Regions from separate parts of the Kitasatospora sp. NPDC004745 genome, predicted to be linked through region 1. Evidence: riboswitches for the same ligand, from Rfam matches in the RefSeq annotation. Region 1 holds a riboswitch; each other region holds the start of a gene.
What was found. A riboswitch is a leader RNA that binds a small molecule or an ion and turns the genes downstream of it on or off. The one in region 1 is predicted to bind cobalamin.
Positions count from the first base shown of each region.

Region 2: linked by a shared signal. The riboswitch ahead of metE (5-methyltetrahydropteroyltriglutamate--homocysteine S-methyltransferase) and the one ahead of ACFYUY_RS39280 (prenyltransferase/squalene oxidase repeat-containing protein) in region 1 are both predicted to bind cobalamin.
Region 3: linked by a shared signal. The riboswitch ahead of ACFYUY_RS11165 (HoxN/HupN/NixA family nickel/cobalt transporter) and the one ahead of ACFYUY_RS39280 (prenyltransferase/squalene oxidase repeat-containing protein) in region 1 are both predicted to bind cobalamin.
Region 4: linked by a shared signal. The riboswitch ahead of ACFYUY_RS36295 (ribonucleoside-diphosphate reductase subunit alpha) and the one ahead of ACFYUY_RS39280 (prenyltransferase/squalene oxidase repeat-containing protein) in region 1 are both predicted to bind cobalamin.

Region 1 is NZ_JBIALK010000050.1:11,970-18,944, reverse strand. Features, by position in the region: gene ACFYUY_RS39295 (ABC transporter ATP-binding protein) at 1-1,021, opposite strand, end outside; gene ACFYUY_RS39290 (CbiQ family ECF transporter T component) at 1,018-2,238, opposite strand; partial or broken gene ACFYUY_RS39285 (hypothetical protein) at 2,879-3,442, opposite strand; gene ACFYUY_RS39280 (prenyltransferase/squalene oxidase repeat-containing protein) at 3,439-5,022, opposite strand; cobalamin riboswitch at 5,130-5,259, opposite strand; gene ACFYUY_RS39275 (flagellar hook-length control protein FliK) at 5,418-5,897, opposite strand; gene ACFYUY_RS39270 (peptidase) at 5,953-6,975, opposite strand, start outside.
Region 2 is NZ_JBIALK010000014.1:92,829-99,803, forward strand. Features, by position in the region: gene ACFYUY_RS22730 (lipase family protein) at 1-998, opposite strand, end outside; gene ACFYUY_RS22735 (condensation domain-containing protein) at 1,175-2,626, opposite strand; cobalamin riboswitch at 3,050-3,253, shown strand; gene metE (5-methyltetrahydropteroyltriglutamate--homocysteine S-methyltransferase) at 3,432-5,747, shown strand; gene ACFYUY_RS22745 (hypothetical protein) at 6,022-6,930, shown strand; gene ACFYUY_RS22750 (L-threonylcarbamoyladenylate synthase) at 6,971-6,975, opposite strand, start outside.
Region 3 is NZ_JBIALK010000004.1:491,921-498,895, reverse strand. Features, by position in the region: gene ACFYUY_RS11180 (hypothetical protein) at 1-952, shown strand, start outside; gene ACFYUY_RS11175 (hypothetical protein) at 980-2,671, opposite strand; gene ACFYUY_RS11170 (metalloregulator ArsR/SmtB family transcription factor) at 2,723-3,106, opposite strand; cobalamin riboswitch at 3,189-3,382, shown strand; gene ACFYUY_RS11165 (HoxN/HupN/NixA family nickel/cobalt transporter) at 3,414-4,529, shown strand; gene ACFYUY_RS11160 (aminopeptidase P family protein) at 4,643-5,749, shown strand; gene efp (elongation factor P) at 5,826-6,389, shown strand; gene nusB (transcription antitermination factor NusB) at 6,394-6,831, shown strand.
Region 4 is NZ_JBIALK010000036.1:34,665-41,639, forward strand. Features, by position in the region: gene ACFYUY_RS36285 (DUF397 domain-containing protein) at 1-167, shown strand, start outside; gene ACFYUY_RS36290 (ribonucleotide-diphosphate reductase subunit beta) at 240-1,256, opposite strand; gene ACFYUY_RS36295 (ribonucleoside-diphosphate reductase subunit alpha) at 1,256-3,658, opposite strand; cobalamin riboswitch at 3,847-4,011, opposite strand; gene ACFYUY_RS36300 (glycosyltransferase family 39 protein) at 4,053-5,630, opposite strand; gene ACFYUY_RS36305 (glycoside hydrolase family 26 protein) at 6,146-6,975, opposite strand, start outside.

The DNA of each region.
Region 1 (6,975 bases):
CCTGGCGGGGGCCGGAGCCCTGCAGGGCCCACAGGAGGGAGGACTTGCCGGAGCCGTTGCGGCCCATCAGCGCCGTCACCTCGCCCGCGCGCAGCCTCAGGTCGACCTCCCGCACGGCGGCCACCGGACCGTACCGGACGACGACCCCGCGGGCTTCCAGCACCGGCTCCCCCGCCACCGCTGCCCGGCGCGGCGGGGGAACCGGTCGATCGGTGAGCCGCTCGCGCAGCGGCGCGGCGGCTCGGCGGGCGTCCCGCACCGACAGCGGCAGCGGCCGCCAGCCGGCCAGTCGGCCGAGGTCGACGACGGGCGGCGCGATCGCCGTCGCCCGGAACACCTCGGCGGGCGGGCCGTGCACGACGGTGCCGTCGCCGGGCAGGTAGGCGACCCGGTCGGCGTACTGGACGACCCGCTCCAAGCGGTGCTCGGCGAGCAGGACGGTCACGCCGAGGTCGTGCACCAGCCGGGTGATCGCGGCGAGCACCTCCTCGGCGGCGGTCGGGTCCAGCGCGGAGGTCGGTTCGTCCAGCACCAGGACGCGCGGGTGCGCGGTGAGCACGGAGCCGATGGCGACGCGCTGCTGCTGCCCGCCGGACAGCTCGTACAGGGCGCGGTGGCGCAGGTCGGCCAGGCCGAGCAGGTCGAGGGTCTCCTCGACGCGTTTGCGCATGACCTCCGGCGGAATCGCCAACTGCTCCATGACGTACGCGAGTTCCTCCTCCACCGTGTCGGTGGTGAAGCCGGCCAGCGGATCCTGCCCGACCACACCGACCACGTCGGCGAGTTCGCGCGGCGGGTGGTGCGCGGTGTCCCGGCCGTCCACCGTGACCCGGCCGCGCAGGGTGCCGCCGGTGAAGTGCGGCACGAGACCGTTGACGGCGCCGAGCAGGGTGGACTTGCCGGCGCCGGTGCGCCCGACCACCAGGCAGAGCTCGCCCTCCGGGACGTGCAGGTCGACGTCGCGCAGGACGGGCTCGCTCCCGCCGTCGTACACCACGCCGACCTGGTCGAATCGGATCACGTGCTCACCTCGGGGGTCGTGCGGTCGGTACCGGTGCCGCGGGTGGTACCGGCCCCGCGCCGGTCGCCGGCCGGCTCGGGCGTCCGGCCGGGCGGCGGCGAGACGATCCCGGCGGCGCCCGCCAGCAGCAGGGCGAGCACCGGGACGAGCGGCAGCGTCGGCCAGGTCAGCGGGTAGAGGGAGGGGTTGAGGTCGGTGGCGTCGTAGCCCACCGTGGCGAACAGCAGGACGGCGGCCGTCACCCCGCAGCCGGCGACGCCCCATTCGGCGGCCCGCCACCGATCCGGCCGGTACGTGGTGCGCCGCACCCGCCGGCCGCCGAGCAGCAGGCCGGCCACACAGAGAACGGCACCCGCGAGGAAGGCCGGCAGCCCGAGCGCGGCGGGAGCCGTGCCGTCCAGGAGCCCGTACACCCCGGCGCACAGGCCGCACATGCCGAGCAGCATCAGGGCGCCGGTGAGCCGGCGGGAGCGGCGCGAGGCCGTGCCGGAGCGGCCGTAGCCGCGCGAGTCCATCGCCGCGGCCAGACTGAGCGAGCGTTCCAGCGCGTCCTCCAGGACGGGCACGACGATGCTGCGCAACGCGCGGACGCCCTTGGTCCGTCCGGCGCGCAGGCGCCGCGCCCGGGCGACGCGTTGGACGCTCTGCACCAGCTGCGGCGCGACGCTCAGCGAGACCGTCACGGCGACGCCCAGCTCGTAGAGGGCGCCCGGCAGCACCCGCAGGGCCCGCTTGGGGTTGGCGAGGGTGTTCGCCGCGCCGATGCAGCAGATCAGGCAGGCCAGCCGCAGCCCGTCGAAGGCCGCCGAGAGCGTCGCCTCCAGCGAGACCGGGCCGCCGATCTCGATGCCCGCGTACCAGGCGGGCGTGGGGATGTGCGGCAGCGAGAAGAGCAGGTGGTCGTGCGGGGTGATGCCGGTGGCGAAGACGCACCGGAAGACCACCCGGATCGCCACCACCGTCAGGGCCACCCACAGGTAGTAGGTGAACCCGCGGGCCCACGGGGCCTCGGTGCGGCGGGCGGTCACCACGTGGCCGAGCACGGCGAGGACGAGCAGGAGCAGCAGCGGGTTGGTGGTGCGGCTGGCCGCCGTCGCCAGGGCCAGCGCCCACGCCCACCACGCCAGCGGGTGCAGGTTCCGCGGGGCGCGCCGGCCGCCCGGGCCCGGCCCGCGGACGGCGGGCGGGGCCGCGACGCGTTCGTCGAGCACGGCCACGCGATCACTCGGCCCGTCGGCGGCGGCGCCGTGCGGTGACCACCGTCGCCACGCCCAGGGCCACGACGAGGACGGATCCGACCACGGCGGGGAGCATCGAGCCGGAGTCGTGCGGGGTGTCGGCCACCGGGTCGGCGTTCACCACGCCGCCGGGCACGGCGGGGGTGGCCGTCGGTGCGGCCACCGCGGGCTCCACGGCCGGCGGGGCCGACCGGTCGGTCGGGGTGTCCGTCGGTGCCGGGGTGGACGGCTCGACCGGCACCGGCGTGGCGGGCACCGGCACCGGCTCGGGCGCTCCCGGTGGGGTGATGCCGTCCTGCGGGGTACCGGCCGTGCCACCCGTCGGGGGTGCGGCGGGCGCGGGCGGGCGGCCCCCGCCCGCCGGGGGCCGGGCGGGGGCCGGGGCACGGCCGGTGCCGCCGGTCCCGCCGGTACCGCCGGTGGCCCCGGTGCTGCCCGAAGCCGCAGCGGCGCCGCCACCGCCGGTCGCACCGCCGGCACCCGTCGACCCGCCGCCGGAGCCGCCCGAGCCGCCCGAGCCGCCCGAGCCGCCCGCGGCACCGGAACCACCGCTCGACCCGCCCGCGGCGCCGCCGGAAGCACCCGCGGAGCCCTGGCCCGGGTCGGCCGGCTGCCCACCCGGGTCGGCGCTGTGCGCCCGGACGGTGTCCGGCGAGAAGCTCGGACGCCCCTCGGTGCCCTCGATGTCGGTGCCACCGAAGATCCACAGGTCGACGCTGCCCGGCTTCGGGTGGTGGCTCATCGCGCCGAGCTGGCTGTAGGACCACTCGTTCTGGCCCGGATCGGCGTGCCAGTACGACCAGTAGGCCGTGGCCGGCGGCGTGAGGACGCACTTCTCCTGGTCCGGGGTCGGGAACTGCTTGCCGTCCTGGTAGCCGCTGTAGCCGATCCGGCAGATGAACGCCGGGCCGTCGTGCCCGGTGCCGGCGGTCTTCCAGCCGCCCTGGTTGAGCAGGGCGTACCCGGTGGTGGGGGTGCTCCCGCAGGAGCGCAGCAGCGGGCCGCCCCACCTGCTGAAGTCCACGGCGAGCACGACGCCGGAGGTGGTGGTGCACTGGTCCATCGGCAACGGCGCCGCGGCGGCCGGGGCGGTGTCCACGGCGACGCCGCCGAGGGCGAGGGCGGCGGTCAGCGCCGTCGCCGCGAACAGCCGGCCGAGGCGGGCGCCCGGTCCCCCGGTCATCGGTGACGTCCAGGGGCCGCGGTCCGGCGCCGGCGGGCGACGAGGACGGCGGCGGCGCCGAGCGCGGTCAGCGCACCGGCCCCTGCCGTCAGCGTCAGCGCCTGGCTACCGGTGCCGGCCAGGCTGCCGGAGCCGGTCGACACCGGCACGCCCCCGGCCGGGGCGACACCGTCACCCGCCGGGGCGTCGACGCCTCCGGCCGGACGGACGGTCGGGCCGCCGCCGGCCGCGGGGGTGTCGGTGACCGGGGCCGGTGCGGTCGTGGTCGGCGAGCCTGTCGGGGTTCCGGCCGGGGTGCCGGTCGGCGTGCCCGTGGGCGTTCCCGTCGGGGTTCCGGTGGGCGTACCCGTGGGCGTGCCCGTCGGGGTTCCGGTGGGCGTGCCCGTCGGGGTTCCGGTGGGCGTCCCCGTGGGCGTACCCGTCGGCGTGCCCGTCGGCGTGCCCGTCGGCGTCCCCGTGGGAGTTCCGGTCGGCGTCCCCGTCGGCGTCGGCGTCGGTGTGCCCCCGAGGGGGCGGCTCAGCGTGCCGAAGGAGATCCCGGTGGCGCCGCCGACCACCTGGGTCGAGGCACGGACGTCCGAACCCTGCTGCCCGGCGGAGGCGACGTTGAACCCACCGTCGCCGTTCTGCTGACCGGCGAGGAAGTCGAGCGCCTTGGCGATCTGCGCACCGTAGTCGGCCTTGCGCAGCGTCATGCCCTGGACGGCCAGCGCGGCCGAGTTGGTCGAGTCGCCGGCCGCGCCGGGGAAGCCGCCGTCGGGCAACTGCCGCGCGGCGAGCCACCCGAGGCCCTTGTCGACCGCCTGCGCTGCGGCGTCGTCGCCGGGGACGAGCGCGAGGGCCATGGCGGCGATCGCCGTGCTGTCGACGTCGGAGTCGCCGGTGGCGGGGATCAGGCTCGGCCAGGAGCCGTCCGGGTGCTGGAGGCCCTTCAGGTAGGCGACCGCGGGGGCGGCGTTGGCGGCGTCCCCGGCGCGGAGCTGGGCCATGACGGCGAGCGCCTGGGAGAAGACGGAGGTGGCGTAGACGTAGTTCCCGGCGGCGTCGCAGCCCGTGTTGGCGTCGGCCTTGGTGCACACCATCGCGGCGAGGGCGGCGATCAGGTCGTGGCCGCCGAAGTTCCGCGGGTCACGGCCGACCACCTCGGCGAGCAGCGCCTCCTTGCCGATCGACCCGCCGCCGGCGTACTCGGTGCCGATCGCGGTCCAGTCGTCGACGGTGCGCTCGCTGGCGTCCTTGCCCCGCTGGTCCAGGAAGTCGACGATCCGGCGCAGCGCGGCGTCGTCGGTGCCGGTGGCGGCGAGCGCGTAGGCGCCGTCGATGGTGAGTCCGAAGTCGGCGAAGGCCGGGAAGCCCTCGTAGTAGTGACCGTCGATCAGGCGGGACGGGTCGGCGAGGTAGGCGGCGCCCCTGGCGACGTCCGGCGTCCGGCCCGCGGCGGGGACGGCCGCCCCGGCGAGCGAGACGGCGGGCCGGCCGACAAGCGCCGTGCCGCAGGCGGTGACCGCGAGTGCTGCGGCGGCCAGCAGGGACGTGGTGCCCCGGCTCCTGTGGCGCGTACGACTGCTGCTGACCCTCACCGGCGTCTCCCTGGTCGGTCGACGCGGGGCGCAACGGCGCAGCCGACGGCTGCCGGTGGAGCGCGTGGCCGTCGGAACTGCGTCGTAGTCCGCGACGACGCGAGTGCTCTCTGAACAGACCCCGGTTCAGGCATTCCGGCTCATCCGCCCTGGGCGGATCTACGGTTGCGGGTCAGCGCCGGAGTTGGACCGGCTTCCCCTGAGGACCGAGGTGAAAAACCGGTTCATCAGACCACGTCAGCGGAGTGGGAGTCAACGGCCTGTCAGATGGTCCGCTCACCCTGACGGGACGGGCCGCGCGGATCAGGACGGCCGGGCGCCTCCTGCCGCACCGCAGGGCGTGCCGGAGCTGCCGGCACCCCTCCCCGCGGGGTGCCGGCAGGTGCCTCCGGACGTCAGGGCGCCGTGATGCCCGGCTGGGCGCCGGCGCCGAAGGACCAGCCCTCGACGTCGCCGGGGGCCGGGTTGTAGCTGCCCGCGCCCAGGCTGCTGTACGACCAGGGCCCGCCGTGCTGGGCGTGCCAGTAGGACCAGTAGGCGCTGCCGGTCGGGTTGGTGCAGGTGGCCGGCAGCGCGTTGATCTTGCAGACGAAGCCGGGGAACCGCGGGTGGAAGGCGTACGTGAATCCGGCGCCGGTCAGCGCGGCGAGCCCGGTGGCCGGATCGCCGGGTGCGCAGCCGGTCTCGACGCCGCCGCCGACGGCGGTGAAGTCGACCACGACGGTGACGCCGGTGGTGCCGCTGCAGGCGGCCGCGTGGGCCGCGGGGGCCTGGACGGCGGAGGCGCCGAGCAGGCCGGCGGTGAGGGCCGCGGCCGCGGCGATCGAGCCGAGCGTGCGGCGGGCCGGTCTGGCCGGGGTGAGGGTGTCGGTCATCGGAACTCTCCTCGTGGGCTCAGGGATTCGGTGGCTGGCTCAGGAGTTCGGTGGCTCAGCGGGCGGCCGGCGCCGGGCAGGCCAGGGTCGGGGCGGCCGGACGCGCGCCGGCGGCGGAGAGGGTGGCCAGCGGGGTGCCGGCGAGGCCGAGCGCGGCCTGCGCGGTGGCCCGGGCGCCGTTGGCCGGGTTGAATCCGGTCGCGTCGTAGGCGACGGCGCCGCGGACCGCCGGGTCGGCGGAGCAGCCCTGCTGGAACTTCACCAGCCGGCTCCAGCCCTTGAGGCCGGCGCCGATGCGTCCGCCGGCCAGCAGCGCCTGGGTGGCCAGGCCCGTGGTGTTGGCGTTGGAGGCGGTCGCCCCGGCGGCCGCGAAGCCGCCGTCGGCGTTCTGGTGGGCGGTGAGCCAGCCGAGGCCGGCGTTCGCCTTGGCAGTGCGGCCGGTGGCGGCGAGGGCCTGGGCGGCCAGCGCGGTGGCGTCCGGGTCGCTGGTGCAGGTGGTCTGGCCGAAGGAGACCGGGTAACCGCCGTCCGCACACTGGCTGTTCGCCAGGAAGTCGACGGCCGCGGCGGGGGCGCCGCCGGGGGTGCGGTGCAGGGCGATCAGGGCGAGCGACTGGCCGAAGGCGTTGCTGTAGTCGCCCCACTGGGAGCGGTCGGAGAAGCGGCCCTCGGCGGTCTGCAGGGAGCGCAGCCGGGCCGGCAGGTCGACGCCTCCGAAGGCGGTCGGGTTCGCGCCGCGGACCTCGGCGGCGAGCAGCAGCTTGGCGGTGGCACCGGCGTAGGCCTCGGTGGTGCCGTCGCCGAGGTAGCCGCCGAGGATCTCGGGCTTGGCCAGCCAGGCGGTGGCCCGGGCGGCGGCCTCGTCGGAGCCGTGGGAGGCGGCGAAGGCCAGCACGGCGTCGACGGTCAGGCCCTGGTCGGGGTAGGCGGTGCCGTTGAACACGGACTCGAAGTGGTCGCCGTCGACGAGCTGGCGGGCCAGCCAGCCGCCCGCGGCGGCGTCGGGGCGGATCGTCGGGGCCGCGGTCGCGGCGGGTGCGGCGGCGGGCGCGGCCTGGGCGGCGGTGGCCGCCGGGAG
Region 2 (6,975 bases), on a different contig from region 1:
ACGTTGTTCTGGATGACGTCGGCGAAGTGCTCGATGCAGGCGGTGGCGTCGCCCTGGAGGGCCTCGATCCCGGCCGGCTTGAGGACCCCGGAGGCCTGCAGCTCCGGGTAGGCGGCGAGGAAGCCGCGGTAGAGGTTGATCCGCAGGGCCGCGTTGTGGGACTCGGAGGAGTCGCTGCGCGGGCCGGGCAGCACCTGTCCTTCGAGCTCAGGCCCGATGTCGGCGGCGGGGGCCAGCGCGGCGACCCCGACGAGGTCGACCCCCCGGGCGTACCCGGAGGCGTCCTGGCCGACGAACAGCCCGGCGCCGCCGCCCTGCGACCAGCCGAGGACGGCCGTCTGGCTGCCCGCGTGCGCCTCCCGGAGCCGGTGGACGGCGAGGACGGAGTCCAGCACGTTGCGGGTCTCGGTCGCGCCCACCACGTACTGGTGCACGCCGGGGGTGCCCAGCCCCTGGTAGTCGGTGGCGACCACGACGTCGCCGGCGGCCAGGAAGTCGGTCAGCGCCGGGATGCCGACGTCGATCGAGTACGGGCTCTGGTAGCTGAAGTAGTCGATCAGGTTGACGGCCGGGTCCGGTGCGGCCGAGGGCGCGCACTGGCGGGGGCCGCCGACGGTGCCGTGCGCCCAGGCCACCACGTTGCGCCCGCCGCGGGGGGAGGAGGGGCCGTCGGGCCAGACCACCAGGCCGGACACCGCCACGGCGGCCCCGTCGTGGAGGGTGGAGCGGTACAGGATCCGGCAGGCGTGCGCGTGCTCCGGGGCGGGGACCTGCCGGGCCCAGATCAGAGTGCCGTGCGGGCCGTCCGGCAGCGGGGACGGCGGCTCGTAGAAGTCCGGGCCGTCCGGACCGAGCGGGACACCCGGCGCACACCGGGCGGTGTCGCCGCCGTGGTCGTCGCCGTGCCCCCACGCGCCGCCCGCGGCCGCGGCCGGTTGCCCCGCGGACACCAGGGTGAGCAGAGCGGCCACCGCGCCGGCTCGAAGCCATGCCCTCATTCGTCGATTCCTCTCGCTGCACAGGGTGACGCCACGTCACCTGATGTGACGATGCTCACTCGGTGCGGAGGGCGGGGCAATCGCTGCGGCCGGATGGCGGACCGGCCCGTCGGTGGCGGGCCGGGGGCGGAGGGGCGGAGGGGCGGGATCGGGGCTCGGACGGGCGCGCCGGTGCGTCAGGAGGCGTCGGTGAGCACGCGGGTGAAGCCGTCCAGCAGGGCCCGGTTGGTGGCCCGGGCCTGCGGGGTGTCGACGTGGATGGTGTTGACGAACAGACCGTCGTCGGTGCGGTGCAGCCACTGCAGCAGTCCGTTGCAGCCCGAGACCCAGACGTGCAGGCGGGCCCGCTGGGCGGCGTGCCGGTCGGCACCGGGCAGCCGGCGGAAGTCGATGTAGGAGTAGAAGTTCACCGCGTGCGGCCAGTAGTGCAGCCGCGCGTACTCGGCGGGGGCGAGCAGCCGCCAGGCCTTCACGAAGTGCACCCCGGCGTGGGCCTGCAGCTGCCCGTAGGCGTCCTGGGCTGCGGTCAGCACCTCGCCGAAGCCCGCCCGCGGCCCGACCGGGAACTCGATCGGCAGGGTGTTGATGAACCACCCCATCGACTCCGCGTAGACGCCCCGGCCGCGTTCGTTGACCGGCACCAGGCCGCGGTAGACCTCGGGCCCGCCCTCCTGCCGCAGGGCGATCGCCAGCCCGGCGAGCAGCCCCATCGACAGCCGCCCGCCGCGGGCCCGGCAGGCGGTGCCGAAGGCCTCGGCCTGGCGGGCGCTGAGCAGGCGCTCGGTGCCGGCGGTCGGCGCGTACAGCCGGCCGGGCCGGACGCCGAGGTCGAGCGGGAAGCGGGGGAAGAGGCCGCCGTTGCGGTCGCGGAACGCCCGCCAGTAGTCCAGCCGCGCGTCGTCGGCGCGCATGGCGCGGTTGGCCCGGCGCTGGCCGCGGCTGAACTCCAGGTAGCTGCCCGGCTGTTGGGCCGCATCCTCGGTGCGGGCCGGGCGTGCCGGGCGGACCCGGTCGGCCTCGGGTCCGTCAGCGGCTTCGGTGGCGGCTTCGGTGGCGGTTCCGGCCGCGGTGAGGCTCCGGTAGGCCGTGGTGATGTCGTTGACGGCGATCGCGCTGGAGAGGCCGTCGGTGACCAGGTGGTCGCAGGAGAACCAGACGGTGGTCGACTCCGGCCGCACCACCGCGCCCATGGTGATCAGCGGCCAGGAGAGGGTGTCCACCTCCTTGAACGCGTCGTGGAGGTGGCGCTCGACCTCCGCGGGCGTCTCCAACGGGCCGGCGTAGACGTGCTTGAGGGCCACCTCCCCGGGCGACAGGACCTCGCAGCCGAGGTCCCCGCCCAGCGGCTGGTAGACCGCCCGGAGCACCTCGTGACGTCGCACCAGGTGGAGCAGCGCGACCGCCAGCGCGTCCAGGTCGACCGGACCGGCCAGTTCGAAGCTGGCCGCGACGTAGGAGCGGATCGGCTCGTCGACGCTCTGGGCGTGCTGGGCCACGGTGAAATGTTTCGCCTGGTTGTAACCGGTCATCCGGCGCGGGGCGGGGTCGCCGCCGGTCAACGGGACCAGGTGCCACCGGTGGGCCTCGCCCGGGCCGATCTCGGAGTCCTCGACTGAGATCTGGAGCATGTCGCCCTCTTCTGCCGCTGTCGTCGTCGGGTGGTACCAGAGCGGTCGGATGTCGGCCCACCAGCTGGTGCCGTACCAACGCGACGGCCCGGCGCTCGGATACGGGCAGCCGCCGTTCGGGTGACGGTGACCGGACGCCGGGGCCGTGCCCTCCGGCGCGTCCGCGGACCGGGCTCGGCCCGCCGGGATCCCCTCACGGCTGGGCCGTCGGCGTACGAGCGCACGCCGGAGCTGCGGGGACCCGCGGTCGAACGGCGGGTCGAGCGCCGCGTCGGAGTGCGGTCGGGCCCGTCGCGGTGGGCGGATTCCACGGCCGCCGCGACGGCCGGTGCCGCCGGGGGACCGGCCACGTCTCACCCCGTGGACACGTGGTGGGATTTCCGCGCCCCCGGCCGCGGGTTCGCACTAGGCTGGCCGGGCAGCTGGTTCGCCCTGTCCGCCAGGCAGGCGCGTCGCAAGAGGGAACCCGGTGACGCCATTCACGTGGCCATTCCGGGACTGCCCCGCAGCGGTGAGTGGGAACGACCGCCGTCATACGCACTGGGCCCGGACGGGCCTGGGAAGCGACGGCCAGTAGGTGACCGCCCTGACCAGGGCGGCCGCGCCCGCGAGTCCGAAGACCTGCCACTGCCCGCACGCGACCGATCGCGCGCGGACATCCCGGTGACCTCGTGGGCGGGTCGGCGTGCACACCAGGCGGGTCCGGCGCATCCCTGCGCCCGCGGCCGCGCCCGGTCGGGCACCCCTTCGCACCCTCGTCCCGTCCCCGGGGACCAGAGGAAGCAGACTCGCGAAGGAGAGTCCCTTGACGACGAAGTCCGCAGCCGCGGCAACCCGCGCCACCACCCACGGCTACCCCCGCCAGGGCCGCGACCGGGAGCTCAAGAAGGCGGTCGAGGGGTACTGGAAGGGCGCCGTCACCGCCGACGCCCTGCTCGCCACCGCCGCCGACCTGCGCCGGGAGAACTGGCGGCAGCTCGCCGAGGCCGGCGTCCACGAAGTCCCCACGGGCGACTTCTCGCTCTACGACCACGTGCTGGACACCACCGTCGCCGTCGGCGCCGTCCCCGCCCGCCACCGCGCCGCGGTCGACGCCGACCCGCTCGACGGGTACTTCGCCATGGCGCGCGGCACCCAGGAGGTCGCTCCGCTGGAGATGACCAAGTGGTTCGACACCAACTACCACTACCTGGTGCCCGAACTCGGCCCCGACACCGTCTTCACCGCCGACCCGGACCACCAGGTCGCGCAGCTGCGCGAGGCCCTCGGCCTCGGTCACGACGCCCGCCCGGTGCTGGTCGGCCCCGTCACCTACCTGCTGCTCGCCAAGCCCGCCCCCGGCGTCGCCGAGGACTTCCAGCCGATCACCCTGCTCGACCGGCTGCTGCCCGTCTACGCGCGACTGCTCGCCGAACTGCAGGCGGCCGGTGCGCAGTGGGTGCAGCTGGACGAACCCGCGCTCGTCCAGGACCGCACCCCGGCCGAGCTGAACGCCGCCGCCCGCGCCTACCGCGAGCTGGGCGCCCTCACCAGCCGGCCCAGGCTGCTCGTCGCGAGCTACTTCGACCGCCTCGGCGCGGCCCTGCCGGTGCTCGCCGCAGCCCCGGTCGAAGGCCTCGCCCTGGACTTCACCGGCCCCGCCGCCGCCAACCTGGACGACCTCGCCGCCGTCGGCGGGCTGCCCGGCAAGCGGCTCGTCGCCGGCGTGGTCGACGGGCGCAACATCTGGATCAACGACCTGGAGAAGTCGCTCGCCACCCTGGCCACCCTGCTCGGCCTCGCCGGCAGCGTCGACGTCGCCACCTCCTGCTCGCTGCTGCACGTCCCCCTCGACGCCACCGCCGAACGGGACCTGGACCCGCAGATCGCCCGCTGGCTCGCCTTCGCCAGGCAGAAGACGGCCGAGACCGCCCTGCTCGCCCGCGGCCTGCGCGAGGGCACCGGCGCGATCGCCGCCGACCTCGCCGCCAACCGCGCCGACCTCGCCTCGCGCGCCGGCTCCCCGATCACCCGGGACCCGGCCGTCCGCGCCCGGGCCGCCGCCGTCAGCGCGGCCGACGCCCGCCGCCCGCAGGCCTACCCGCAGCGCGCCGAGGCCCAACGCGCCCGCCTCGGACTGCTGTTGCTGCCCACCACGACGATCGGCTCGTTCCCGCAGACCACCGAGCTGCGCACTGCCCGCGCGGACCTCGCCGCCGGGCGGATCGACGCCGACGGCTACCGCGGGCGCATCGAGGCCGAAGTCCGCGAGGTCATCGCCTTCCAGGAGAAGGCCGGCCTCGACGTCCTCGTCCACGGCGAGCCCGAACGCAACGACATGGTCCAGTACTTCGCCGAACAGCTCACCGGCTACCTCGCCACCCGGCACGGCTGGGTGCAGTCCTACGGCACCCGCTACGTGCGCCCGCCGGTGCTCGCCGGGGACATCTCCCGGCCGCACCCGATGACCGTCGACTGGTTCCGCTACGCCCAGGGCCTCACCGACCGCCCGGTCAAGGGCATGCTCACCGGGCCGGTCACCATGCTCGCCTGGTCCTTCGTCCGCGACGACCAGCCGCTCGCCGACACCGCCCGGCAGGTCGCCCTCGCCCTGCGCGACGAGGTCGTCGACCTGGAGGCCGCCGGCGCCGCCGTCGTCCAGGTCGACGAGCCCGCCCTGCGCGAGACCCTCCCGCTGCGGGCCGCCGACCGCCCGGCGTACCTGGCCTGGGCCACCGAGGCGTTCCGCCTCGCCACCTCCGGGGTGCGCGCCGACACCCAGGTCCACACCCACATGTGCTACGCCGAGTTCGGCGCCATCATGACGGCCATCGACGACCTCGACGCGGACGTCATCTCCCTGGAGGCCACCCGCTCCCACATGCAGGTCGCCGGTGAGCTCGCCGCCGCCGGCTACCCCCGCGAGGTCGGCCCGGGCGTCTGGGACATCCACTCCCCGCGGGTGCCCGGCACCGAGGAGGCCGTGGAACTGCTGCGCGCCGGGCTGGCGGCGATCCCGGCCGAGCGCCTCTGGGTCAACCCCGACTGCGGCCTGAAGACCCGGGGCTGGCCGGAGACCCGCGCCTCGCTGGACAGCCTGGTCGGCGCGGCCCGCCGCCTCCGGGCCGAACTCGCCGGCTGAGCCACGGCCCCGCACCGGGGCGGGCCCGTTGCCCGCCCCGGTGCGGGGCCTCCGGCGCGGTCGGGACGGACGGGTGACGGCGACCGAGGGCGGCGCCCGTGCGGCGGGTTGCCGGGGTCGATCGGGATCCGGGGCGGCAGGATGGCCCCGGCGGGGTGCCGCCGCGCGGACCGGAGGGCCCGCGGGAGCACCCGCCGACCACACCCGCTCCCCCCGACGACACCTCGTCGCCGCCACTCCGGAGGGTCACACGACACGGATCACCCGCGAGACCGTGCTGCGGACGGCGACCTTCTGGCTCCGCCCGGCGTTCGCGCTGCGCGTGTTCGGCCGGTTCCAGCGGCTCGTGGGCTTCGACCGCTCGATGGCCCTGGCCTCGGCCGCGCTGACCGCGCTGGTGCCGCTGGCCATCGTCTGCAGCTCCCTCGTGGTCCGGCTGGGTGGCAAGGACGTCGCCGAACGCGTCATCGACCGCTACGCCCTCACCCAGGACGGCGCCGAAGCCGTCCGCCACATCCTCTCCTCGTCGGGCGGCTGGAGCAGCGTGGGGCTCTTCGGCCTCGCCTTCCTGCTCGTCTCGGCGCTGAGCTTCGCGCGGGCCGCCCAGCGGCTCTTCGAGCAGGGCTGGGAGCTGCATCCCCTGAGCGTGCGCAACACGGTGAACGGTCTGAAGTGGATCGCCCTGCTGGCCGGGTACGCCGCGCTGAGCGGCTGGGTCCACGCCGTGCTCGGCCGCGGGACGCTGGAGCTGGGCGCGTCCCTCCTGGTGGCCCCGGTGACGGCGGTCTTCCTCGTCTGGAGCGGCCGGCTGCTGTCCGCCGCCCGGATCAGCAGGGGCGACCTGATGCCGTTCGGCTTCATCGGGGCGGCCCTGCTGGCCGGCTACTCGGTGGCCATGAGCGTCTACCTGCCGTACCTCTTCAACTCAACCACGAACCGTTACGGGGCGATCGGGGCGGTGTTCGCGATGCTCTCCGCCCTGTTCGGGGCGATGTTCGTGGCCGTGTCCTCGGCGGCGCTCGGACGGGAGGTGCAGGAGGAGCTCGACCGGATCGGCCGCGGCGAGCGCCCCCCGGACAACGAGGTCCGCCAGGAGTGGGACACGGTGATCCGCCAGGCGCGGTCGCGTTGGGAGACGACCCGCGGCCCGAGCGTCCTGGGCCGTCTGACGCGGAAGCACTGAACGGGCCGTCGGGTCCGCGCCCGGGGGCGTCGAGCGGGTGCTACT
Region 3 (6,975 bases), on a different contig from region 1:
GCGCCTGCACGCCCGCCGCACGGCCGGTGAACTCCCCGACCGCACCGGCCTGCTGGCCCGCGCGGTCGCCTACTACCGGGCCCGGGCCGCCGCGGCCGACGCGCTGGTGCTCGGGGAGCGGTTCCGGCTCCAGGAGCCCCCCGACGCCCCGGGGCGGGAGTTCGCCTCCAAGGCGGAGGCGCTGGAGTGGCTCCGGGCCGAACGGGCCGACCTTCGGGAGGCGGTGCGGGCGGCGGCCGAACAGGGCTGGCACGGTGAGGTGTGGCGGCTGTGCGAATCGCTCTGGGCGCTCTACCACAGCGGCAAGAACTACGGGGACTGGATCGAGACGCACCGGCTCGGCGTCGAGTCGGCGCAGTGGGACAACCGCCCGGACGCGGTGATCCGGATGCGCAACCAGCTGGCCCGCGCCCACTACGAGCTCGGGGACTTCCCCCGCGCGGCCGAGCAGCTGGCGCTGGCCTCGGAGCAGCTGCCGCTGGTCGGGGAGCCGCAGCTGAGCGGTGTGCTGCACGAGACGCACGGGCTGCTCTGCCTGGCCGACGGGCGCCCGGAGCAGGCGGTGGAGCTGTTCCGGCTGGCCCTGGAGGACAACCGCACCGATCCGCACGGCGTGGTGGTGCAGAGCTACAACGTCGCCCAGGCGCTGGTCGCGGCCGGGCGCGCGGCGGAGGCGCTGGACGTCCTGGACGAGGCGACGGCGCGGGCGGAGGAGACCGGCGACCCGATGCTGATGCGGCTGCCGCTGGTCCGGGCCCGGGCCCAGCGCGCGCTGGGGCGGCTTGACCTCGCCGTCCGGGCCGCCGAGGACTGCGCGCGGCGGGCTCGCGAACTCGGCCAGCGGGCCAAGGAGGCCGAGGCCTTCACCCTGCTCACCGCGCTCGCGGAGGAGCTGGGCGACGCGGCACTCGCCGAGCGGGCGCGGGGCCGGCTGGAGGAGCTGAAGGGCTGAAACCGTCACCGTGCCGGAGGAAAGGCCTCAGGGCGGCGGGGTGAAGGCCACCCGGGTGCGGTGGCGGCCGGTGCGGATGGTGAGGCCGTGGTCGGGCAGGGTGCCGGGGGCGCCGCCCTCGGCGAGCCAGAGCGCGACGGCCGCGCCGAGCAGCAGCGGGTCGAGCCGGGGCTCGGCGCCGGCCCACGGGGCCTCGGCGCGTGCCTCCAGGAGCTCGCCGGTGCGCAGCCGGAGCGCGCAGCGGTCCCGGGCGAGGGCGGCCACCGTCACGGCGAGGCCGGGGATCCCGTCGGCGGCCTCGACGATCCAGCGCCCGGCCGGCTCCTCGGCGTCGACCTCCGTCCTGGCCAGGACCTCGGCCACGGAGCGCAGTTCCACCGTGGTCTCGGCGGCGTCCAGGGCGAAGAAGCCCCGGGGGTGGCCCTGCGGGTCGATCGGGTACCGGCGTACCGAGACCTCGCCGTCCGCGCACTCGCCCTCGACGTCGTAGGCGGTCGGCCGCTCCGCCGGGAGCGGTACCGGGGCCGGGTAGGGCGGCAGGGCGGTGGGGGTGGTGAGGTCGTCGACCTTGTCCGCCAGGAAGCCGAACAGGACGGGGGCCAGGGCCGGGACGGCCCGGTCGCGCTGGCCGAGGGAGCGGTCGGTGACGGGGCGCAGCAGCTCCGGGTCGTACGTCGCGACGGCCGCTTCGAGCTGGGCGTGCAGGTCGCCGTCCGGGTCGAGCGCGGGCGCCGCCTGGCCGAAGGCGTAGGTGGGGGACCCCGGGTCGAGTTCGGCGGCGCCGGTGGCCACCAGCAGGGTGGGGCGGTCCAGTGCCGCGCCGTAGAAGGAGACCGATCCGTGGTCGCCGATCAGCAGGTCGGCGGCGACCAGGGCGGTCTGCCAGCCCTGGTGCGGGGGGATCAGCCTGAGGCCGGAGCCCCGGGCCGTGGCCAGCAGCAGTTCGGGGTCGTGCCGGTCCCAGACGTTGGGGTGCAGGACCACGGCCACGGCGTACTCGTCGGCGGGGAGCGCGGTGACCAGCCGGCGCGGCAGGTCGAGGCAGTGCGCCGCCAGGGAGTGCCTGCTCCAGGTGGAGGTGACGACGACGAGGCGCCGGCCGTCGACGGCCCCGAGGGCGGCGCGGTAGGCGTCCCGCCGGCCGCGGCTGGCCAGCATCCTGGCGAAGGTGAGGTCGCCGACCTCCCGTGCGTGCGGCAGCGCCTCGGGGCAGGTGGCCGCCAGCCGCTCGAACTGCTCCTCGTGGGACAGCCCGATGACCGCGGGGAAGACCCGCCCCCGGTGGGTGAGCTCCTGACGGGACAGGCCGGCGGCACTGACCCCGTCCCCGGTGGACTCGGCGACCAGGCGGTTGTAGCCGGCGCCGTGGGGGAGGACGACGAGCGGGGCGCGCAGCCGGTGCATGGAGGCGTGGACCGCGCAGGACACCGCGAGGTCGAACTCGTACCGGACGGCCTCCTCCCACGGGATGACCGTGACGGCGGGTTGCTGGTCGGCCAGGTAGGGGCCGAGGCCCGCCGTGAACGCCGAGCCCGGGTTGACGGTGAGGTAGCACCGGACGCCGAGCTGCGGGCGGACGAGCAGGGTGAGCACGTCGAGCACCCGGGTGGCCGAGGTGAGCGTGCGGGCGACCGCGAGGACGCGGGCCCGGACGGGCCAGGTCTCCCAGCGGTCTTCGTCGGGCCAGGGCCGGGGCCGGCGCCGCAGGCGGTTCAGCACACGAAGATCGTACTCATCCGGCCCCGCTCCGGCGGGTCCGTCCGGGGCGGGTCAGCCGGTGGCAGCGGTGGGTTCGTGGTGGTCGGCGGCGGCGCAGGGGTCGAGGAGGGGGCGCAGGGCGTCGTCGACGAGCCGGTAGCGCACGACGCGTCCGTCGCGGTCGCCGGTGACCACGCCGGCGGTGCGGAGCAGTCGGAGGGCCTGGGAGACGGCGGGGTCGCGCATACCGGTGGCGACGGCGAGGTCGGTCACGGCGAGCGGGCCGGCGCGGTGCAGGGCGAGCAGGAGGGCGAGCCGGCCCGGGTCGGCGAGCAGGGAGAACCGCTCGGCCCAGGTGCGGACGTGCGCGGTGTCGCCGATGGCGGCGATGGCCTCGCAGACCCGGTGTCCGTCGATGGTGCGGTGGTCCGCGCGGTCGGCCGGTACGAGATGCATGTGGACATTCTCGCAGGCCGGGGCCTGTGATCCTGGACACCTGCGCAGGTGCGCAGCCTTGCATGGGTGGAGCCGGGCCCCCTACGGTGTTGCCCGCCGTGGTGCTCGGGAAGACCGGTGACGGACCCTCAGGGGTCCCAGTCCGGAGCGGCCCTCGCCACTGTGATCGGGGGGAGTCGTCCGTATCCACGACGCCACTGGGCGCTTCGCGCGTCTGGGAAGGCGGGTACGGGTGCCCCGTAAGCCAGGAGACCGGCCACGGCATCTCACGAAGTCTTTCCACGAGGTGCTGGAGCGTGATCCGCGTATGACCCTGCCCGAAACCGCCGACCCCGGGGCGCCGGCGACGCCGTCCGCACTGCCGACGTTCCGCTGGAAGCGCGAGGACACCGTCCGCACGGCCGGACTGATGGGCGTGATCCTGGCCATGCACGTCGTCGCGTTCGGGACGCTGTTCTTCCTGGTCGCGCCCCACAACTACGCGGTCGGTACCCAGGTCTTCGGGGTGGGCCTGGGCATCACCGCGTACACCCTCGGCATGCGGCACGCCTTCGACGCCGACCACATCGCGGTGATCGACAACACCACCCGCAAGCTGATGGCGGACGGCAAGCGCCCGGTGTCGGTGGGCTTCTGGTTCGCCCTCGGGCACTCCTCGATGGTGGTCATCATGGCCGCCCTGGTGGCGGGCGGCGCCCAGCTGGCCAACACCCTGATGGACGACGAGTCGACGACCCACCAGTGGCTGGGGATGGTCGGCACGACGGCCTCCGGCGCGTTCCTGTACCTGATCGGCGCGCTCAACCTGGCGGCGCTGGTGGGCATCCTCAAGGTGTTCCGGGCGATGCGGGCCGGGAAGTACGACGAGGCGCAGCTGGAGGAGCACCTGAACTCGCGCGGCTTCCTGGCGAGGGTGCTGAACCGGGCGACGCGGTCGATCACCCGGCCGGGGCAGATGTTCCCGGTGGGCATGGTGCTGGGCCTGGGCTTCGACACCGCGACCGAGGTCACCCTGATGGTGATGGCGGGCTCGGGCGCGGCGGCCGGGCTGCCCTGGTACGCGATCGTCTGCCTGCCGCTGCTCTTCGCGGCCGGGATGAGCCTGTTCGACACGCTGGACGGGACGTTCATGAACTTCGCGTACCAGTGGGCCTTCTCCAACCCGGTGCGCAAGGTGTACTACAACCTGACGATCACGGGGCTGTCGATCGCGGTGGCCTTCGTCATCGGCACGATCGAACTGGTCGGCGTGCTGCACGAGAAGCTCGACCTGACCGACCCGGTGAGCGGCTGGATCGCGGACATCTCGCTGGACAACGTCGGGTACGCGATCGCCGGGCTCTTCGTGGTGGTCTGGGCCGCGGCGATCGGCTACTGGAAGCTGGCCGGGGTCGAGCAGCGCTGGCAGCCGTCCGAGCAGTGACAGCCCCGTACCGGTCGGCCCGGGGTGCGAGCCGGGGCGTGCGGGCAGCGGCGACGTGCCCCCTCGGGAGTGCTCGGCGGGCGGAACGGGGTGCGGCTTCGTAGGCTCGACGCATGTCTGATGCGTACGCGGGTCGGCGGGAGCGGGTGAGGGAGCACTGCAGTGCGGCCGGGGCCGATGCGGCGCTGATCACCCGGGCGGCGAACGTGCGGTATCTGACCGGCTGCGCGCCCTGCGGGGCGACGCTGCTGCTCACCAGGGACCGTGCACTGCTGGCGCTGCCGGACGACCTGCCGCCGGACGACACCGGGGAGCACCTGATCGCCCCGGACGTCACCCAGGTGCCGGTGCCGGCCGGGGCGGACACCGCCCTGGCGGCGGCCGAGGCCGCGGCGCGGCTCAGGCTGGCGGCGCTGGCGGTGGAGGAGCACGACCTGACCGTCAGCCGGCACCGGTCGGTGGCCGGCCTGTCCGGCGGTGCCCGGCTGGCCGACCTGGACCGGCTGGTGGAGCGGCTGCGGGTGGTCAAGGACGAGCACGAGATCGCCGACCTGCGGATCGCCGCCGAGATCGCCGACCAGGCGCTCGGCGAGCTCCTGGAGTCGATCCTGGTCGGGCGGACGGAGCGGCACCTGGCGATGGAGCTGGAACGCCGGATGATCGACCACGGTGCGGACCGGGCGGCCTTCCCGGTGTCCGTCGGCACCGGCAGCCACTCCGGGCAGCCCGCCCACCAGCCGACCGACCGCCGGGTGGAGGAGGGTGACTTCCTGACCGTGGTGATGGGCGCCCAGTACCGCGGCTACGGCATCTCGACCGCCCGGACCTTCGTGATCGGCGCCGCCCCCGCGCCCTGGCAGGTCGAGCTGCACCGGCTGGTGTTCCGCGCCCAGCGGGCCGCCCGGGAGGCGCTCGGACCAGGCGTGGAGCAGTACGTGCCCGACCGGGCCGCGCGGCAGATCCTGGAGGCGGCCGGCCACACCGAGGCGTCCCCGCACCCGGTGGGGCACGGCATCGGGCTGGAGATCCGGGAGGCGCCGCGCCTCGGCCCTTCGGACATGGGTAAACTGGACAGCCGCGTACCGGTCACCGTCGGTCCTGGGGTCCACCTCCCGGGCAGGGGCGGTGTCCGGATCGAGGACACGCTCGTGGTGCGCCCCCTCGAGGAGGGCGGGCCCGAGCTGCTCACCATCACCACCAAGGAGCTCCTCGCCCTGTGACCGCGGCCCCCGGGCCGTCGGCGGCAGGACGCACCCCTTGGTTCCTTGACAGCTATATCCAGGAGTAAGTGCGCCCGTGGCTTCCACGAACGATCTCAAGAACGGCATGGTCCTCAAGCTGGAGGGCGGCAAGCTCTGGTCCGTCGTCGAGTTCCAGCACGTCAAGCCCGGCAAGGGCCCGGCCTTCGTGCGTACCAAGCTCAAGGAGGTCCTGACGGGCAAGGTCGTCGACAAGACCTTCAACGCGGGCACCAAGGTCGAGACCGCCAACGTCGACAAGCGCGGCATGCAGTTCTCGTACAAGGACGGCGAGAACTTCGTGTTCATGGACATGGACACCTACGACCAGCTGACCATCGAGCCCGCCGTCGTCGGCGACGCCGCCAAGTACCTGCTGGAGGGCTTCGAGGCCCTGGTCGCGCAGAACGAGGGCGCGGTGCTCTACATCGAGCTCCCGGCCGCCGTCGAGCTGACCATCGCCGAGACCGAGCCGGGCGTCCAGGGCGACCGCTCCACCGGTGGCACCAAGCCGGCGACCCTGGAGACCGGCGCCGAGATCCAGGTGCCGCTCTTCATCACCACCGGTGAGAAGGTCAAGGTCGACACCCGCGACGGCAGCTACCTCGGCCGGGTGAAGTAAGTCCGTGTCGGCCGCACGCAGCAAGGCCCGTACCCGGGCCTTCCAGATCCTCTTCGAGGCCGACCACCGCGGGGTCGACCCGCAGCAGGTCCTCGCCGACTGGGTGGCCCGCGCCCGCGAGCCCAAGCCGGAGGAGGGCACCCCGCAGGTCGGTGAGTACACCATGGAACTCATCGAGGGGTACGTCCAGCACGCCCGTCGGATCGACGACCTGATCTCCCAGTACGCGGTGGGCTGGACGCTCGACCGGATGCCGATAGTGGACCGCAACGTCCTGCGGCTCGGTGCGTACGAGCTGATCTGGGAGGACGGCGTCCCGGACGCGGTCGTCCTGGACGAGGCGGTCGAGATCGCCAAGGAGTTCTCCACGGACGACTCCCCGGCCTTCGTCAACGGCCTGCTCGCGCGCTTCCTGGAGCTGAAGCCGAGCATCCGCCGGTAGGCGGTGGCGCCCCGCAGACGGCCGTCGGACCCGGATCCCGGGTGCGACGGCCGTCGCGCGTTTCACCCGGGCGGCGTAAGGTGGTGATCTACTCGCCAGTAACTTGGCGGGCGCAGGCGCACACGTCCCCGCAGTGAAGGGCAG
Region 4 (6,975 bases), on a different contig from region 1:
GCACCTACAGCGGGCAGGGCGGGAACTGCATCGAGGCACAGGCCAGGTCGATGACGACAGCGGTCCGGGACTCCAAGGACCCTGGCGGTCCCGTGCTGCTGTTTCCGGCTGAGGCCTGGGCCTCGTTCCTCGTGGGGGTCAAGTCCGGGGAGTTTTCGGCCGACTGATCCAACACGGAGGTGCCCCGCACGGGCTGTGGCCGTGCGGGGCACCTCTCCGTCCGTCTACCGGGCTACTTCCTAGAAGTCGTCGTCGAAGGAGACCGAGCCCTCGACGGCGACCTGGTACGCCGACACCCGGCGCTCGAAGAAGTTGGTCAGCTCCTGGACGTTCTGCAGCTCCATGAAGCCGAACGGGTTGCTGGACCCGTAGCGGATCGGGAGCCCGAGACGGGCGAGGCGCTGGTCCGCCACCGCCTGCAGGTACTCGCGCATCGAGGCGGTGTTCATGCCGGGCAGGCCGTCACCGCACAGGTCCTGGGCGAACTGGAGCTCGGCCTCGACGGCCTCCTCCAGCATCTCCGTGACCTGCTTCGCCATCTGCTCGTCGAAGAGGTCCGGCTCCTCCTCGCGCACGGTGTCCACCACCGAGAACGCGAAGTCCATGTGCATGGACTCGTCGCGGAACACCCAGTTGGTACCCGTCGCGAGACCGTGCAGCAGACCCCGGCTCCGGAACCAGTACACGTAGGCGAACGCGCCGTAGAAGAACAGCCCCTCGACACACGCCGCGAAGCAGATCAGGTTGAGCAGGAACGCCCGCCTGTCCTCCTTGCTCTGCAGCGAGTCGATGTGGTCGACCGCGTTCATGTACTTGAAGCAGAACTGGGCCTTCTGGTGGATGGAGGGGATGTTCTCCACCGCGGCGAAGGCCGCGTTGCGGTCCTCCGGGTCCGGAAGGTAGGTGTCCAGCAGCGTCAGGTAGAACTGGACGTGCACGGCCTCCTCGAACAGCTGACGGCTCAGGTAGAGCCGCGCCTCGGGGGAGTTGATGTGCTTGTACAGGCTCAGCACGACGTTGTTCGCGACGATCGAGTCACCGGTCGCGAAGAAGGCGACCAGCCGGCCGATCATGTGCCGCTCGCCCTCGCTCAGCTTGGCGAGGTCGGCGACGTCGGAGTGCAGGTCCACCTCCTCGACCGTCCAGGTGTTCTTGATCGCGTCCCGGTACCGGTCGTAGAACGACGGGTATCGCATCGGGCGCAGGGTCAGCTCGAACCCGGGGTCGAGCAGCATCTTCTCGCGGTCGTCGGACATCACTGGCAGGCCTCGCAGGACTCGGGGTTCTCCAGGGAGCAGGCCAGCGCGGCCTCCTCCTCCGGCGTGAGGGTCGGCGTGTTCACCGGGACGGGCGCGGCGGCACGGGCGGTGCCGGAGGCGGCCTGGGCGATCCGGGTGGCCGGGCGCGAGCGCAGGTAGTAGGTGGTCTTCAGACCGACCTTCCACGCGTACGCGTACATCGAGCTGAGCTTGCCGATGGTCGGCGCGGCCATGAACAGGTTCAGCGACTGGCTCTGGTCGAGGTACGGCATGCGGGCCGCGGCCAGGTCGATCAGCGCGCGCTGCGGCAGCTCCCACGCGGTGCGGTACAGCGACCGCACCTCGGCGGGCAGCCAGCCGAGCTCCTGGACGGAGCCGTTGGCGTCGCGCAGGGCGTCGCGGGTCGTCTGGTCCCAGACGCCGAGCTCCTTGAGCTCGCGCACCAGGTACGGGTTGACCTGCAGGAACTCGCCGCTGAGCGTCTCGCGCTTGAACAGGTTGGACACCTGCGGCTCGATGCACTCGTACACGCCGGCGATCGAGGCGATGGTCGCGGTCGGGGCGATGGCCAGCAGCAGCGAGTTGCGCAGGCCGGTCTCGGCGATCCGGGCGCGCAGCGCGCTCCAGCGGTCGGCCCAGTGCGGCTGCACGTCGAAGTGGTCGATGTGCAGCTCGCCGCGGGCGGCGCGGGTCTCGCCGTACGCCTCGTGGCGGCCGAGCTGCTCGGCCAGGTCGGCGGAGCGCTCGTAGGCGGTGAGCATGATGCGCTCGGCGATCAGCGTGGACAGCCGCGCCGCCTCGGCCGAGTCGAAGTCGATCCGCAGCTTGAAGAAGACGTCCTGCAGGCCCATCACGCCGAGGCCGACCGGCCGCCAGCGGGAGTTGGAGGTGCCGGCCTCGACGGTCGGGTAGAAGTTGATGTCCACCACGCGGTCGAGGAAGGTGACGGCGGTGCGCACGGTGGCGTCCAGCCGCTCCCAGTCCATCGCGCCGAGCAGGTCCTCCGCCGACGCGCCCTCGGCGACGTGCGCGCCGAGGTTGACCGAGCCGAGGTTGCAGACGGCGGTCTCGGAGTCGTCCGTGACCTCCAGGATCTCGGTGCACAGGTTGGAGGAGTGCACCGTGCGGCCGGGCAGCGCGGTCTGGTTGGCGGCGCGGTTGGAGGCGTCCTTGAAGGTCATCCAGCCGTTGCCGGTCTGCGCCAGGGTGCGCATCATCCGGGCGTACAGGGTCTGCGCGGGGATGGTGCGCACGGCCTTGCCGGCCTGCTCGGCCTTGCGGTAGGCCTCGTCGAAGTCGGAGCCCCACAGGTCGACCAGCTCGGGGACGTCGGCGGGGGAGAACAGCGACCAGTCCTGGTTGGCGTTCACGCGGCGCATGAACTCGTCCGGGATCCAGTGCGCCAGGTTGAGGTTGTGGGTGCGGCGCGCCTCCTCGCCGGTGTTGTCGCGCAGCTCGAGGAACTCCTCGATGTCGGCGTGCCAGGTCTCCAGGTAGACGCAGGCGGCGCCCTTGCGACGGCCGCCCTGGTTGACCGCGGCGACGGAGGAGTCGAGGGTGCGCAGGAACGGGACGATGCCGTTGGACTTGCCGTTGGTGCCGCGGATCAGGCTGCCGCGGGAGCGGATGCGCGAGTACGACAGGCCGATGCCGCCGGCGTGCTTGGAGAGGCGGGCGATCTGCGCGTAGCGGCTGTAGATCGAGTCCAGGTTGTCCAGCGGCGAGTCGAGCAGGTAGCAGCTCGACATCTGCGGGTGGCGGGTGCCGGAGTTGAACAGGGTCGGCGAGGAGGTCAGGTACTCCAGCCGGCTCATCAGGCGGTACAGCTCGGCCACCTCGCGCACGGACTGCTCGGTGTCGCCGACCGCCAGGCCACAGGCGACGCGGAGCAGGAAGTGCTGCGGGGTCTCGACGACCTTGCGGGTGATCGGGTGGCGCAGCAGGTAGCGGGACTGCACGGTGCGCAGGCCGAAGTACTCGAAGCGGTCGTCGCCCTGCCGGTCGATCAGCGCGTCGAGCGCGGCGGCGTGCTTGGCGACGAAGGCGGCGGTGGCGTCGCCGATCAGGCCCTCGGCGTGGCCGACGGCGATCGAGGCGGCGAACGAGGTCGCGCCCTGGCTGTCGGCCTCGTCGACGATCTCCAGTGCGAGCAGGCGGGCGGCCAGCTTCGAGTACTGGGGGTCCTCGGCGATCATCGACGCGGCGGCGTCCACGGCCAGCCCGCGCAGCTCGGCGAAGTCCGAGCCGGCGTGGCGGCCGCGCAGCGCGGCGGCGGCGACATGGCCGGGGTCCACCTGGGGGAGATCGACACTACGGTCGGTGAGCAGCCGCAGCAGCGCGCCGCCGGGGTCGGAGACCGTCGGGGCGGCGGGGGCGGAACCGGAGCCCTGGGCGGGCAGGGTGGCTGAGGCAGCGGTGGTCAAGGCGCTCTCTCCTGGCGGCGATCGGCGGCGGTGATCGGGTCCGGGCCGAACGGGGCAGGGGAGCACGGCGCGTACGCAGGAGTGCGTCGCGCGACGGTGGCGTCCCCGGCCCGCCCGCGAGGCCCGGAAGGTACTGCTCGTGCTGGCGCGGCCTCTGCGGGAGGGCCGTGGCGCACACCGTCGGCAGGTACTCGGACTCGCGGGCGCGGCTTGTCGAGCCGCCCGCACACCGCTGCGGGGCAGTCCCGGACTCGCACCGGGTTCCCCTGCTTTGACAGCAGGAGTGAGCATACATCTAGTGGCGGCTGACTGCGGCGGCACCATATGTTGTGGCCGACGTGTCGTGGGCCACGGTGGGCCCGGCGGCCGTTCAGTGCTTCAGATAGACCTTGTAGGTGCTCGAATCGCCCGTCGGAGAGGTGAACTGGGCGATCAACCGGTAGTGCCCGCCGCTCGCCAGCGCCGTCGCCAGGACGCGGTCCGTGGCGGCCGGGGCGGTGCTGTCCAGGACCACGACGGTGAAGTAGCCGTCCTTGATCGCGGCGGCGCTGCCCTCGTCGCCGTGATGCTCGACACCCGCCGCGTCCCGGTAGTCCGTCCCGGAGCGGGCCGACGTCCACTGCTCGGGCCGGCTGACGGCGCCGAGGTAGTACTCGGGCAGCCCGTCGACCTCGGTCAGGTAGTGGCCCTGCGGCGTGGCGTGCACCCGCAGGACGGCGAGCAGCCGGCCGGAGTCGGGCCCGTTCTGGTAACGCAGCGCTGACTGCTCCAGACCGAGCGCGAGCAGGGCGACCCAGACCAGGATGCCCAGCTGCGGGTGGCGGAAGTGCGCGCCGACCAGCCGGGTGAGGCCGACCCCGGCGAGCGGGGCGGCGAGCAGCATCCCGAAGCCCAGGTGCCGGAACAGCGCCCCCGAGGTGCCAAGCGCCAGGTGGACCGCCGGGACCAGCAGGGCGGTGCAGGTCAGGGCGGTGCCCAGCAGGGCGCGCTGGGCGCGGGTGGTGGTGACGCCGTCGTTCTCCGGCGACTCGAGCAGCTGCTCGCGGCGGGCGTACGCGATCGTGCCGGCCACCGCGAGGACGGTGAACAGACCGCCCCACTGGACGGTGTTCAGCAGGATCTCGCCGACCGGACGGGAACCCTGCCCGTGGGCCGGGGACCACCCGGCGACCTTGCCGAGCAGTCCGAACGGCAGCAGGGCGCCCACCGTGCCGGCGGCGAGCAGCAGGGCCCGCAGGGCGGCCGGGCCGAGCCGTCGCCGCGGCCAGGCGGTGGCCGCCGCCAGCGCGACCAGCGCGGGCAGCGTGAACACCGCGGAGTACGCGACGGCGCAGGCCAGGGCGGCGACCGGCGCGGCGAGCAGGACGAGGGCCACCGGGCGGCGCGCGGTGAACACCGTGACCCAGGCCGCCAGGGCGACCAGCAGGACGGCGAGCGCCTCGGGCGCGGCGTAGAAGCCGACGACGACGGTCGACTGCACCACCGCGTAGCCGGCGATCGAGCAGATCGCCACCCGCTCGTTGAAGAGCCGGCGGGTCAGCGAGTACAGCAGCACCGTGGTGAGCAGGGCGAAGCAGAGGCTGAGCACCCGGGCGCCGAAGATGCCGTTGGCGTCGGCGGCGGCGCCGGCCAACGGCAGGTACAGCTGGGGCGTGCCGGGTATTCGCTCGGCCAGGTGGGTGGTCACGGGGGTGCCGTGCAGCAGGTGGTCGAGCTGCTGGCGGCCGGCCACCATGGCGGCGGCCTCGTCGGGGTGCGCGGCGGCGAGCAGGCGCAGCGAGAGCAGGGCCTGGATGACGAGGACGGCCGCGAGCACGCCGCGGGCGATCCAGCGGCGCCGGGGGCTGGGGGCCGGGTCCCAGCCGATCGCGGGGACCTGCGGGATGGTGTACGGCGCCAGCTCGACGGCCTGGTCGTCTACCGGGCCGGGGGCGCCGGTCGGGGCCACCTGCGGCGGCGCGTCGGACGCATCGGGTGCCGGAACGTCGGGCCCGGGAACGTCGGGTGCCGGAACGTCGGGCCCGGGAAGGTCGGGCCCGGGAACGGCCGGCCCGGACGGATCGGTCCCCGGGCCGCCGGTCCCGGAAACCCCGGACGCAGGGACCCCGGACGCAGGAACCCCGGACGCGGGAACGCCGGGCCCGGCACCGTCGCCCCCCGCCGCGCCCGGCCCGGGCGAGCGGTCGGCGCGGCGGAACAGGTCGGTCCCGGCCGCGGGCGCCGCGGGGGCGGCGTCCGCCGTGGTCAGCGGGTGCCCGCCGCCGTCACGGGTGTCCGTGTCGAGGGCGGCCCGGGCGGCCCGCAGGGCGTGGGCGGCCCGGGCGGCGCGCGCGGCCCGTGCGGCGGCCGGGGTGGGTACGGCCTCGTCCGGCACCGGCACGGGCAGGTGTGCGGGCACCGGCGCCTGTGCGGGCCCGGCGGCTGCGTCGTCCGGGGCGGGGGTGAACTCTGACTCTGCGCTCATCATGGGTTCCGGATGTCGAAGCCGAAGCGGGGGTCGGACACGCGCCGCCTGAAGGCCGCGAGGGTCTCCGGGACGGCCTCGACGCGCCAGTCGGCCCGTTTGACGATGTTGAACCAGACGAAGCCGAGGATGTCGTCGTGCGCCGCGACCCCGGAGAACAGCTGGTCGATGTCCGCGAGCTGGCGTTTGCCCTGTTCCGAGGCGGTCTCGCAGATGAAGAACGGCTTCTGGCTGAAGCCGCGGATCTCGGCCATGGTCGGCCCGTACAGGAGGTCGAAGTTCTTCGGCCCGGTGCGGGTGAAGTACCCGGTCATGCCGGCCCAGTCGACGTAGGCGTCGCCCGGGTAGTAGGGCGCGAGCCGGGTGTTGGGCGCCGGGTCGGTGATGTTCGGGTTCCAGACCCAGATGACGTTGGTCGCCCCGGCCCGGTCGAAGAGGTCGTGCACGTGCCGCCAGGCGGCCACGAACTCCTGGGCGCTGGCGGCCTGCCGGCCCCACGGGTACCAGTTGCCGTTCATCTCGTGCGCGATGCTGATCGCGATCGGCTGGTCGAGCTTGGCCACGGACTTGGCGACGCCCCGGACGTAGTCGTCGGTGTCGCCGGCGGCGATCGAGGCCAGCGAGTGGTTGTACGGCTCCCAGGCCATGTACGGCAGGGCCCCGGCCGCGTAGATGCGCTTGGCGCCCTGGGTGTCGAAGCCGCCCTCCCAGTGGGCGTAGAACTCCAGGACGTTGGGCTGCTTGCCGATCGTGGAGGTGTAGACGGGCAGCGCGTCCATCGTCTCGGGGACGCCGGGCAGTGCGGCGCCGAGGTACTTGTGGTCCGGCT